DNA from 3 places in the Mesorhizobium sp. RCAM 06353 genome. Region 1 is predicted to be linked to each of the others. Evidence: predicted binding sites of a transcription regulator. Region 1 holds the regulator's gene; each other region holds the start of a gene.
What was found. The regulator LexA, encoded in region 1, represses DNA repair genes until DNA is damaged. The targets are predictions, from matches to a motif close to TGTTCNNNNTGTGTTCNG.
Positions count from the first base shown of each region.

Region 1 (4,093 bases):
AGATATACCAGTTCCAGTTCCATCCGTTGCCTCGGGCAGGATTGCGCGTCTCCGACGGCAACTCGGCCAGGTTTCCCTGCCTCGTCTGCGCCACAGCGTGGCTATCGCGGCGGAGCTGGAATTTGATCGGGGCATCGCCTTCCTGCTGGTGCCGGTCTGTCTGGCCGCTGGAGCGATCGGCTATTATTCGCTGGCAGTGGAGCCTGATTTTGCAAAACCTGTCGCGGTCGTCGTGCTGATGGCGATCTGCGCGCTTGTTTCGCGTTCCTGGCCGAAAACCCATCTGGGCTTCATGGCGGCCTTGTTGTGCGCGCTTGGCCTGCTTGCCGCGAAGGTCGAGACATGGCGGGCGGGTACCCAGATGCTGGGTTCGGAAATATCGACTGAACTGACCGGCCGCGTGGTCTCACGGGAGCAGATGGAGACCGGCCGCATTCGGCTGACCATAGACGTGACGTCGACCGCACGGCCCAGACTGCGCTATGCGCCGGAAAGGGTCCGGCTTTCGGCACGCAGTATTCCGGCGGAAATGACTGCCGGCTCCCTGGTCACCGGCTACGCCAAACTGTTGCCGCCGACTGGTCCGGTGCGGCCGGACAGCTATGATTTCTCCTTCGACAGCTATTTCGCCGGCATCGGCGGCAGCGGCTTCTTTCTCGGCAATCCCAAGCTTGTCTCCGCCGACGACGGCGAGATGCCGCTCTCGTCCCGGCTTTTCTCCGGGATTGAAAACGCCCGCGAAGCGATCGCCGACCATATCAGGGCCACGGTCGGCGGTGCTGAAGGCGAGATCGCGGCAGCGCTGATCGTTGGTGTCCGCGCGGGCATTCCCGACGACATCAACGAAGCGATGCGGCGCACCGGCATCTATCACATCATCTCGATTTCCGGGCTGCATATGGCGCTTGTCGCCGGCACCATTATGGGTCTGCTGCGCGGCGCCTTCGCGCTGTTTCCGGATTTTTCCGCGCGGCGGCCGGTGAAGAAATACGCTGCTGCCGCAGCACTGGTCTCGATCGCCGCCTATCTCGTCATTTCCGGCGTCGTCGTTGCCGCCGAGCGCAGCTTCATCATGCTGGCGGTGATGCTGATTGCCGTCCTGTTCGATCGCGCGGCGCTGACCATGCGCAATCTGGCGATCTCGGCGATCGCCGTCATCGTGGTGTCGCCGCACGAAGTGGTCGGCCCGAGCTTCCAGATGTCGTTCGCCGCGACCGCGGCATTGGTTGGCGCCTATGCCGGTTGGGCGGATCACCATGCGGGAAAGACAAGACCGCCACCGCCAAAGCGATCCCTGCCGAGCTTTCTCACGCGAAAATTTCTGCTGGCGACGGGCGGATTGGCCATGACCTCCATCATCGCCGGCTGCGCCACGGCGCTGTTTGCCATCTGGCATTTCCAGCGGGTGTCGCCGCTCAGCCTGTTCGCCAACCTAGCCGTTATGCCGATCGTGTCGGTCGTGATGTTCCTGGCCGTTGCCAGCGCGTTGCTGATGCCGTTCGGATTGGATGCACCATCCCTTTACCTGATGGGCAAGGGTCTGACGGCGATGATCGCCATATCGGCGTGGATTTCGGAACGCTCTCCAGTCGATGCGGTCGGGCTGATCTCGCAGCAATCCGTCCTGCTGGTGACCGTCGCCCTGGTTATCGCGACGATGGCGACGACCTGGCTGCGGCTCGCAGCGCTGCCATTCGCGCTTGCCGGCCTGTTGACGGTGTCGGCTACACGCACGCCGGATGTGCTGATCTCGGAAGATGCGCGGCTGGTCGCGCTGCCGATCGGTGGCGGCGAACTCGCGGTCAGCCGGGCTCGCCCGAACGAGTTCACCGTCGACAATTGGAAACGCGCGCTGACTTCCGAAACCATCGTCGTGCCGGAGATGTTCAACAAGGCGGAGGGACAATTCGACATTGCCGATGCGGTCAACCTGCCGCCGGGAGCACCGTTCTATTGCACGGACGGCGTCTGTCTCGCCCGGCACCCGTCCGGCGCGATCATCGCGTATGTCGAAGATCGCAAGGACACATGGAAGGCCTGCGGTTTCGCAGACCTGATCGTCGTCAATGACGCGACGGGCTATGACGCCTGTCACAATCCGCTTGTTCTCGTCGTCACCAAACGGCAGCTCGCACGCAAGGGCAGTGCTGCTGTCTTCTTCGACCGCCAATCAGCGACCGGTCCGCCAATCGTCAGCTTCGCGGTGGATGGCCCGTATCGGCCCTGGCATGCGCAGCGCAAATATTCACGTGAGGCGAGAGGGCTGTTGCCCTGGCGCAAACCCGAAAAGCCGGCCGCTCCTGCTCAGTAGCGCCGGATCAGCCCGACGAGCTTGCCTTGTACCTTGACCCTGTCGGGGCCGAAAATACGCGTCTCGTAGGCCGGATTGGCGGCTTCAAGCGCGATCGAGGCACCCTTGCGGCGAAACCGCTTCAGCGTCGCTTCCTCTTCATCCACGAGCGCCACGATGATCTCGCCAGGCTGGGCGGTATCGGCGTTGCGGATGATGACGGTATCGCCATCGAAGATGCCGGCCTCGATCATCGAGTCGCCCTTGACCTCCAGCGCATAGTGCTCACCACCCATGATCATGTCCGGCGGCACCGAGATAGAATGCGTCTGATGCTGGATGGCATCGATCGGCACACCGGCGGCGATACGCCCCATCACCGGGATCGACACGGCGGAAACCACATCGTCGTCATTGCCGGCCGCGGGCAAACGCGACGATGCCGGCTTGATCTGACGGCCAAGGCCGCCCTGACCGAGGCTGCCCTGGATGACGCTTGGCGAGAATTTCTTTGCCGCGTTGAGGCCGGGCGCTATCGAATCCGGCAGCCGCAGCACTTCCAGCGCGCGTGCACGGTTGGGCAGCCGGCGGATGAAACCGCGTTCCTCCAGCGCCGTGATCAGGCGATGGATCCCTGACTTGGAGGCGAGATCGAGCGCTTCCTTCATCTCGTCGAAGGAGGGCGGAATGCCGCTTTCCTTCAGCCGTTCATGAATGAACATCAAGAGTTCATGTTGCTTACGCGTCAGCATGGCAGCCCCCAAGGCTTGAACAAAAGGTCTGAACCAGAATCGAAAAACAAACCCAGAACAAACACTATCTGTTCCAGTTGTGTTCTGCAACCGTTTAAAGTTTAGTGAATTTGTTAAGATGTCTGAAATTTTTTGCCCCTGGCTGCGTACGGCAATCGACCACCTCCGCCGCTGGCGTGCGCATTGAAATCGTTTTGGTTAATAGCCTGTGGCCTACCCCTGGATGCGCTTTGGCACCAGGCGTTTCAAAGGCGTTCGCGAGGTGGATTTGTATGGCTTATAGAGCCATTTCCGGCGGAACGAAACGAAATCAAAACGCCAACAATCACTGGCTCCGGGGCGGACACAGGCCGCGGGGATCTGGACGCCGCGCAAGCGTCATCCGGAAACCGATTTCAGGCTGCCGGCGCGTGCGGTGGAGGTGTTGGTGCCGCTGTCTTCGCTGTGAACATAGACATGCAGCGTGTAGCCGATATGCGCCGTCATCAGTGCCTTTGCCCGCTCGACGTCGCGATCGAGCGCCGCTTCCATGAGCGCGGTGTGGTGTTCGATTGCGACCGCCTGGCGCAACGCTTCCACGGCTTCCTCATAACCATGCTGCAGGCCGGCGGCTGCCCGCAGCGTTGGCGCCAGGACGAGAAAACGGTGATGGCGACGCAACTGATCCGCGATCGTGGAATGGAAAGTCAGCAGCCAGGGCGATGCTGCCGCGCTGAGCAGGGCTGCGTGGAAAGCCTCGTGCTTTTCATCCCATTCGTCGACCACTGCGTCGGATGGATCGTCGACCGCAGTCTTGCAACGCGACAACCGGTAATGCGCGGCGACGACGGCGTTTTCCCAATCGTGGCCACCTTTCTCGATCGATTGCTGGAGCAGTGGCAGTTCGACGACACACCTGGCGCGCGACAGGTCTTCCAATTCGATGCGCGAAACCGGGGCGACGGCAAAGCCACGATTGCTGATGGAAGTCACCAGGCGCTCCGCCTCCAGTCGCGACAGCGCTTCACGCAACGGTGTCCAGCCAATGCCATAGCTGTTGCGCAGCGCGCTG
Region 1 is NZ_CM185031.1:4,764,108-4,768,200, forward strand. Features, by position in the region: gene AC56QX_RS22940 (ComEC/Rec2 family competence protein) at 1-2,311, shown strand, start outside; gene lexA (transcriptional repressor LexA) at 2,305-3,042, opposite strand; gene AC56QX_RS22950 (GntR family transcriptional regulator) at 3,421-4,093, opposite strand, start outside.

Region 2 (4,093 bases), 540 kb from region 1:
AGAGCAGGCCGAGGCCGCGCACCAGGGTCTTGCGGAAGCGTGTCTCCTCGAGCTTCAGCGTCTCGGTGATCAACTGTTCGCCGCGCAGCAGTTCGGGATAGGCCTGGCCCATCTCGCGTACCAGCGCCGGCACCAGCTTCCACATCAGCGGCTCGTTCGCACCGAGCAACTGCGCATGGCGCATCGCGCGACGCATGATGCGGCGCAGCACATAGCCGCGGCCTTCGTTCGACGGCAGCACGCCGTCGGCGACCAGGAAGGAGGACGAGCGCAGGTGATCAGCAATGACGCGGTAGGACGCCACCGTTTCCGCATCGGGAGCGCGGCCAAGCGCGGAGGACGCCGCATCGATCAAATGCCGGAACAGGTCGGTTTCGAAGACGCTTTCCACCCCTTGCAGGATGGACGCCATGCGCTCCAGACCCATGCCGGTGTCGATGGACGGACGCGGCAGGTCGACGCGCTCTTCCTTCGTCACCTGTTCATATTGCATGAACACCAGGTTCCAGAATTCGAGGAAGCGATCGCCGTCTTCCTCGGGACTGCCAGGAGGACCGCCCCAGATGTGCTCACCACGATCGATGAAGATCTCCGAGCAAGGACCGCAGGGACCGGTGTCGCCCATCGCCCAGAAATTGTCCGACGTCGCGATGCGGATGATACGATCGTCCGAGAAGCCGGCGATTTTCTTCCAGAAGCCGGCCGCCTCGTCGTCCGTGTGATAGACGGTGACCAGCAGCTTGTCCTTGTTCAGCCCGAACTCCTTGGTGATGAGATTCCAGGCAAGCTCGATGGCGCGCTCCTTGAAGTAATCGCCGAACGAAAAATTGCCGAGCATCTCGAAGAAGGTCAGATGGCGAGCGGTGTAGCCGACATTGTCGAGGTCGTTGTGCTTGCCGCCCGCGCGCACGCTCTTCTGGGCGGTGGTGGCACGCGAATAGGACCGCTTCTCCAGCCCGGTGAAGACGTTCTTGAACTGCACCATGCCGGCATTGGTGAACATCAATGTCGGATCGTTGCGCGGCACGAGCGGGCTCGAGGCCACGACCTCGTGGCCCTCCTTGCGGAAATAGTCGAGAAAGGTCGACCGGATCTCGTTCACGCCACTCATGACTGCTGCCTTTTCGCGAAAACCGCCGGCGCGGCCGGCGGAAACTGGTCTCTGCTTTGCAGAAATAGATTTGGCCTTTTAGCGGGCACGCCCCAGCCTGTCCAGAAACACGGAATTGGGCCAACTGACGAGCTTGCCGTCCCCCAAAAACGAAAACCGCCGGCACGAAGGCCGGCGGTTTTGAACGCGATACTACAGAACTCAGTTACTTAAGCCACAGATCATAGACCGGGATTATGGCCGAACTCCGGCAATTGCCCTACATCGCGCCGGCTTCGTCCTCGAAACCGTCGTCGCCACTGCCCTCGGAGCCACCATTCTCGAGGAATTTCTCGGCGATCAGCCCGGCATTCTGCCTCAGCGCCAGTTCGATCTCGCGCGCGGTATCGGGATTGTCGCGCAGGAACAGTTTTGCATTTTCGCGGCCCTGGCCGAGACGCTGCGAATTGTACGAGAACCAGGCGCCCGACTTCTCGACCACGCCGGCCTTGACGCCGAGGTCGACCAGTTCGCCGGTCTTGGACACGCCCTCGCCATACATGATGTCGAACTCGACCACCTTGAAGGGCGGCGCCAGCTTGTTCTTGACCACCTTGACGCGGGTCTGGTTGCCGACGACCTCGTCGCGGTCCTTGACCGAGCCGATGCGGCGGATGTCGAGACGCACCGAAGCGTAGAATTTCAGCGCATTGCCGCCGGTGGTGGTTTCGGGCGAGCCGAACATGACGCCGATCTTCATGCGAATCTGGTTGATGAAGATGACCATGGTGTTGGAGCGCGAGATCGAAGCGGTCAGCTTGCGCAGCGCCTGGCTCATCAGACGGGCCTGCAGGCCCGGTAGCGAATCGCCCATCTCGCCTTCGATTTCGGCACGCGGCGTCAGCGCCGCCACCGAATCGACCACCAGCACGTCGATGGCGCCGGAACGCACCAGCGTGTCGCAGATCTCCAGCGCCTGCTCGCCGGTGTCGGGCTGCGAGATCAGCAGGTTTTCAAGGTCGACGCCAAGCTTGCGGGCATAGACCGGATCGAGCGCATGTTCGGCGTCGACGAAGGCGCAGATGCCGCCCTTCTTCTGGGCTTCGGCCACGGTGTGCAGCGCCAGCGTCGTCTTGCCCGAGCTTTCCGGCCCGTAGATCTCGATGATACGGCCGCGCGGCAGGCCACCGACGCCAAGCGCGATGTCGAGGCCGAGCGAGCCGGTCGGCACCGTTTCGATCTCGACGACCTGCTCGTTCGCGCCGAGCCGCATGATTGAGCCCTTGCCGAACGCCCGCTCGATTTGCGACAGCGCCGCATCCAGAGCCTTTGATTTGTCCACTGCCTTATCCTCTACAAGCCGCAAAGAATTCTGAGCCATGATACATCACCCCTTGGTCGTCAATGAACGCCGGACAATCCGTAATCCCTGCCATTTTGTACCTTTTTTGTTCTCGTTTGGCAAGAGGGATCAAATATCTGAAAAACAAACAATATCCGGATTTGTTCTTTTTTCGTACCAAATCATCGAACAGGAAGGCACCTCGCATTGGGCCAGACGGCTTCCTTGTTTCGATCCGCCGAATCGCTGCCTTGCATGCGAAGCTCCGTCGCACAGCCTAGCGCTTGTGCGACTGGAATAACAAAGGTCATATCGCCGGCATGGTGAAATCCAAGAAAATACTGGCCGTGGGCGGCGCTCATATCGACCGGCGTGGCCAGGTGTCCGGCGGTTATGTGCCGGCCGCGTCCAATCCGGGCACGATGCGCGAGGATGTCGGCGGCGGCGTCTTCAACGCGCTGCGCAGCACGGTGCGGCGCGGCGCCTCGGCTTCACTGCTTTCGATGCGGGGCGGCGATGCGGCGGGCGACACGGTTTCACGCGCCATAGCGGAAGCAGGCATTGCCGATCTGTCGGCCGTGTTCCTCGACCGCACGACGCCGAGCTATACGGCGCTGATTGACCGCGAGGGCGAACTGATCGTGGGCTTTGCCGATATGGCGCTATACGATCTGGCGTTCCCCAAGCAGATGAGGCGCTCCAAGGTCCGCGAGGCGATCAGTGCCGCCGATGCCGTCCTGTGCGACGCCAATCTGCCGTCGGCAGCGTTGGAGCGGCTGGTTTCGCTTGCCGCCGGCAAACCTGTATTCGCCATTGCCATTTCGCCGGCCAAGGTGATCCGGCTGATACCGGTGCTCGGCGCGCTGGCTCAGCTGTTCATGAACCGGCGAGAGGCCATCGCGCTGGCCGGCGTGCATGCCGATGCCGCCGACCGAGATCTCATCGACGGGTTGCGATGCAGTGGCCTTGCCAGCGGCATCGTGACGGCGGGCAGCGCACCGGTGCTGGGTTTCGACGAAGCAGGCGCCTTCTCGATCCTGCCGCCGCCGCCGAGGAGGGTTGCCGATGTCACCGGTGCCGGCGACGCACTGGCGGGTGCAACGATCGCGGCCTTGCTGCGCGGCATCCCTTTGCGCCAGGCCTTGCGCGACGGCGTCGCGGCGGCGACGCTAGCCATCGAAAGCGCCGACGCCGTTCCCGATTTCAGCGCAGCAAGCTTCACTGAAGCGCTGGCCCTTGTGCCGGAGGCCAGGGAAGTGGCATGAGACCGGCAAATTCATAGTGCCTGAGTGAAGCGCGTATCCAGACCGATGCGCCGCACTCCGGTTGGAGATGCAGATGACCCCAGAGACCGCCCGCCCCTTCATCGACATCCACGCGCCGGTGGCGCAGGCGCTGGCCGCCGGGCGGCCGGTGGTGGCGTTGGAAAGCACCATCATCACCCATGGCATGCCCTATCCCGACAACGGCGCCATGGCGGCGAATGTCGAGAAGATCATCAGCGACGGCGGTGCCGTGCCGGCGACGATCGCCGTGGTTGGCGGCCGCATCAAGATCGGCCTTTCCGACGGCGAGCGCGAATCGCTGGCCATGACCGGTGACGCCATGAAGCTGTCACGCGCCGACCTCGGCTTTGCCGTCGCGCAAGGGCGCACTGGCGG
Region 2 is NZ_CM185031.1:5,299,499-5,303,591, forward strand. Features, by position in the region: gene alaS (alanine--tRNA ligase) at 1-1,111, opposite strand, end outside; gene recA (recombinase RecA) at 1,371-2,471, opposite strand; gene AC56QX_RS25750 (carbohydrate kinase family protein) at 2,753-3,697, shown strand; gene AC56QX_RS25755 (pseudouridine-5'-phosphate glycosidase) at 3,771-4,093, shown strand, end outside.
Region 2: recA (recombinase RecA) is a predicted target of LexA. The motif match lies at 2,529-2,546, and genes of this name have one in related genera.

Region 3 (4,093 bases), 330 kb from region 1:
CGCCTTCGCATCCGTGCCGCGCGACATCGCGCGCCGCGCCCGGTGGGTCAAGCCTGAACTCGTGGCTGAGGTCACGTATTCCGAAGTAACACCGGACGGCAGCCTGCGACATCCAAGCTTCGAGGGCATGCGCGAAGACAAGCGAGCCGATCAGGTGGTGATGGAAATGCCAAGGGCGCCCGCGACCGCCGCCAATCTGGATCCCAGGATGGGCAAGGAGATCGCCAGTGCGTTGGGCGTGACGCTGACCCATCCTGACAAGATCAGGTACCCCGGCACTAAGGTGACAAAGGCGACGCTCGCCGCGTACTACGCCGCAGTCGCCGAGAAGATGCTGCCACACATCCAAGACCGGCCCCTTTCGCTTGTGCGCGACACCGACGGTGACCTCGAGCAGACATTTTTTCAGAAGCACAAGCTGCCAGGCATGCCCAAGGCCATCCATAATGGCCAATTGGAGAAAATGTCCGGTAAGGAAAGCCGCATCCTTTGGATCGATGACCTGGCAGGGCTGATCGCCGGCGTCCAGATGAACGTGCTCGAATTCCACGTCTGGGGAAGCCTGCGCCAGCAGCCGAGCCTGCCGCACCGAATAATCTTCGACATCGACCCCGATGAGGGCCTGGGCTTTGGCGACGTCAAGCAGGCGGCCCTCGACATCCATGGCGTGCTGGAGGCCCTCGGACTTCGATCCTGGCCGCTGCTGTCCGGTGGCAAAGGCGTGCATGTGGTCGTGCCACTCGTGCCCGAGGCCGACTGGGAAGCAGTCAAGAACTTCTGCCAGGACTTCGCCGAACTGCTGGCCCGCACGGATCCGTCCCGCTTCGTCGCGAATATGAGCAAGGCGCGGCGCAAGGGCCGCATGTTCATCGACTATCTGCGCAATGGACAGGGCGCCACGGCGATTTGCCCGTGGTCGACCCGCGCGCGGTCCGGTGCGTCGTGCGCCGTACCCGTCACTTGGGATGAGCTGCCGACATTCAAGAGTGCCAGCGCATTTGACGTTTTCACTGCCGCCGCCCGGGCTCAGGAGTCCGACGCCTGGGAGGGCTATTTCGATGTCGAACAAACGCTGACAGAGCGGATCCGAAAAGCAGTCCGATAGGTGCAGCCAGTCCTAGATCGTCAGCGACATCTGCCGATCGGCCTCGGTTCGCGTTCCGGTTATATTTGAAAGTGTCACCCCGAGCAGGCGGATCCCCTTGCTGACAGGAAATACCTGATCGAGGAGGGTGCCGCTGACGGTCGCTAGGTCGGCTTCGCCCTCGATGGCGCCTCCGATCGTGCGGCTGCGCGTGATCTGCTGGAAGTCGGCGAATTTCACCTTCAATGTCACCGTGCGACCCTGGATCGATCTTTCCTCGCAATACCGCCAGACCTTGGCGACCAATGGCGCCAACTCCTTGCGAGCACTTTCGAGATCAAACAGGTCGCTCGCGAAGGTGTCCTCGGCCCCCACAGACTTGCGCTCGCGATCGGGCCGCACCGGCCGTTCGTCGATGCCGCGAGCGATCCAGTAATAGTAGGGGCCTGCCTTCCCGAACTTCTCCTCCAGGAACGCCAAGCTCTGTGCGCGCAGATCGGCGCCGGTTTCGATGCCGAGCCGGGCCATTTTGTCGGCAGTCGCCGGGCCAACGCCATGGAACTTCCGCACGGGCAATGCCTCGACAAAAGCCGGCCCCATTTTCGGAGTGATGACGAACAGCCCATCCGGCTTGTTCTGGCCGGAGGCGAGCTTGGCCAGGAATTTGTTGTAGCTGACGCCGGCCGAGGCCGTCAGACCGGTCTCGGACTTGATCTTCGCGCGGATCATTTCCGCGATCGTCGTGGCGACCGGAATGCCTTGCAGATTGTCGGTGACATCGAGATAGGCTTCGTCGAGCGAAAGCGGCTCGATCAGTGGCGTGTGCTCGGCAAAGATCGCGTGGATCTGCTGGGAGACGGCCCGGTACGCATCGAAGCGTGGGTGTACGAAGATCAGTTCGGGACATTTGCGTTTCGCGGTGATCGAGGGCATGGCTGATCGCACGCCGAACTTCCTGGCCTCATAGCTGGCAGCGGCCACCACACCGCGCGCCGCCGAGCCGCCGACTGCCACCGGCTTGCCGCGCAGCTCCGGGTTGTCGCGCTGTTCGACCGAGGCAAAGAAGGCATCCATGTCGACATGGATGATCTTCCGAAGGATTGCCGTGCCTACCCTCGGCGCATCAGCTTCTAGGCCGCTGTCAACTCGCTCGCCCACCTCGTCGTCCCTGCGTCACCTGTCGGCATTTCAAGATAGACCGCAACTCGACGGAGTGCAGCCTGGGATCAACTCTCGAAGCGACGCGACGAGTCCGATTGACTCTCAGGCACCAAAGAGAACAAATAAGGAACATATCAGCCCCGAAATCCATTGGGAAGAGTGTTTGAGAGTAGTTCGTTCATGGGTCAGCCGGCCGCCAGCCCCGCTATCGCTGCGCTTCGCGAGCGTATCGCGCGCCTCGAAGGCGGGCCGGCGCGTAACCGCGCGACGCTTCCCTTCGGTGTTCCCGGGATCGACAAGGTCCTGCCGGGAGGCGGGCTGGCGCTCGGCGCGCTTCACGAGGTTGCCGGTGGCCGGAACGGGGCAATCGATGGTGCGGCGGCGGCGCTCTTTGCCGCCGGCATTGCCGCGCGCGCCAAAGGCAAGGTGCTGTGGTGCGTCACCCGGCAGGATCTCTTCGCCCCTGCCCTCGCCCAGGCCGGGCTGCTGCCCGGACGCGTCGTCTATGTCGAGGCCGGCGACGAGGCCGCCGTACTCGCCTGTTTCGAGGAAGGGCTTCGTCATGGCGGCCTAGGGGCCGTCGTAGCCGAACTCGCCCGTCTCTCCATGACCGCCTCCCGCCGACTACAACTTGCCGCCGAAACCTCCGGCGCCATCGGCATCGCCATCCGCCGCTGGCGGCGCCAGACCGAGGCGACCGATTTTGGACAACCAACTGCCGCGGTCACCCGCTGGCGCGTCACCGCGCTGCCCTCCCGCCCTTTGCCGGTCCCCGGCATCGACCGCGCTCGCTGGCAGCTTGAGCTGATCCGGGTGCGGGCTGGAGAAAGCGCCGATTTTGAAGTGGAAGCCTGCGATGACAAGGGTCGTCTCGCTCTATTTTCCGACCTGGCCGACCGATCGCCTAAGGCGCGCAATGGGCCAGTCCGCGCCATCGGCTGAAACCCCGATCGTCATGCTCGGCCGACAGGGAAACCGGCGGCTCGTGCTGGCCGCGGACGCAGCGGCGCGCGCGGCGGGCCTGCGCATCGGCATGCCGGCGAGCAAGGCCCAGGTGCTGGTGTCCAACTTGCAGAGCTTCGATCTTGATCTGGCGGGCGACGCCGAGGCTCTCGATAGAATGGCCCTCTGGTCGCTGCGCTATGCGCCAATCGTCGCCACCGATCCGCCCGATGGCCTCATCATCGACACCACGGGCGCCGACCATCTGCATGGCGGTGAGGACGCCATGCTAGAGGGATTGGTGTCGCGCATGGCAGCGTCCGGCATCGAGGCACGTGCCGCCGTCGCGGACACCTGGGGGGCCGCTCATGCCTGCGCGCGCTTCCTCGACCGGCCAACCTTCATCGTGCCAGTGAGGCAAGCCCCGGCGATTATGCGCGGTCTTCCGATCGGCGCCCTGCGGCTTTCCCACGATATCGTCGAAGGCCTGCTCAAGCTCGGGTTCGAACGGGTGGGCGAAGTCGAGGCGGCGCCGCGCGCCTCTCTCACCCTTCGCTTCGGGCCCGAACTCGGCCGTCGCCTGGACCAGGCCATGGGGCGGCGCAGCGAACCCTTCGAGCCCGCCCGCTCTCCCGAACTCATCGAGGTGCGTCGGGCCTTCGGCGAGCCGATCGGCGCCGCCGAGACGATCGCCCGCTATACCGGCAAGCTCGTCGAAACCCTCTGCGAGGCGCTTGAGGCCAAGGGGCTCGGCGCACGCCGGCTGGACCTGCTGTTTCATCGCGTCGACAACCGCATCGAGGCCATTCGCGTCGGCACCGCCGTGCCAGTTCGCGATGTCAAACGGCTGACCCGTCTCCTGACCGGCCGCATCGAAACTGTCGATCCCGGTTTCGGCATCGAACT
Region 3 is NZ_CM185031.1:4,430,119-4,434,211, reverse strand. Features, by position in the region: gene ligD (DNA ligase D) at 1-1,105, shown strand, start outside; gene dinB (DNA polymerase IV) at 1,118-2,158, opposite strand; gene AC56QX_RS21325 (ImuA family protein) at 2,426-3,187, shown strand; gene AC56QX_RS21320 (Y-family DNA polymerase) at 3,102-4,093, shown strand, end outside.
Region 3: dinB (DNA polymerase IV) is a predicted target of LexA. The motif match lies at 2,360-2,377, and genes of this name have one in related genera.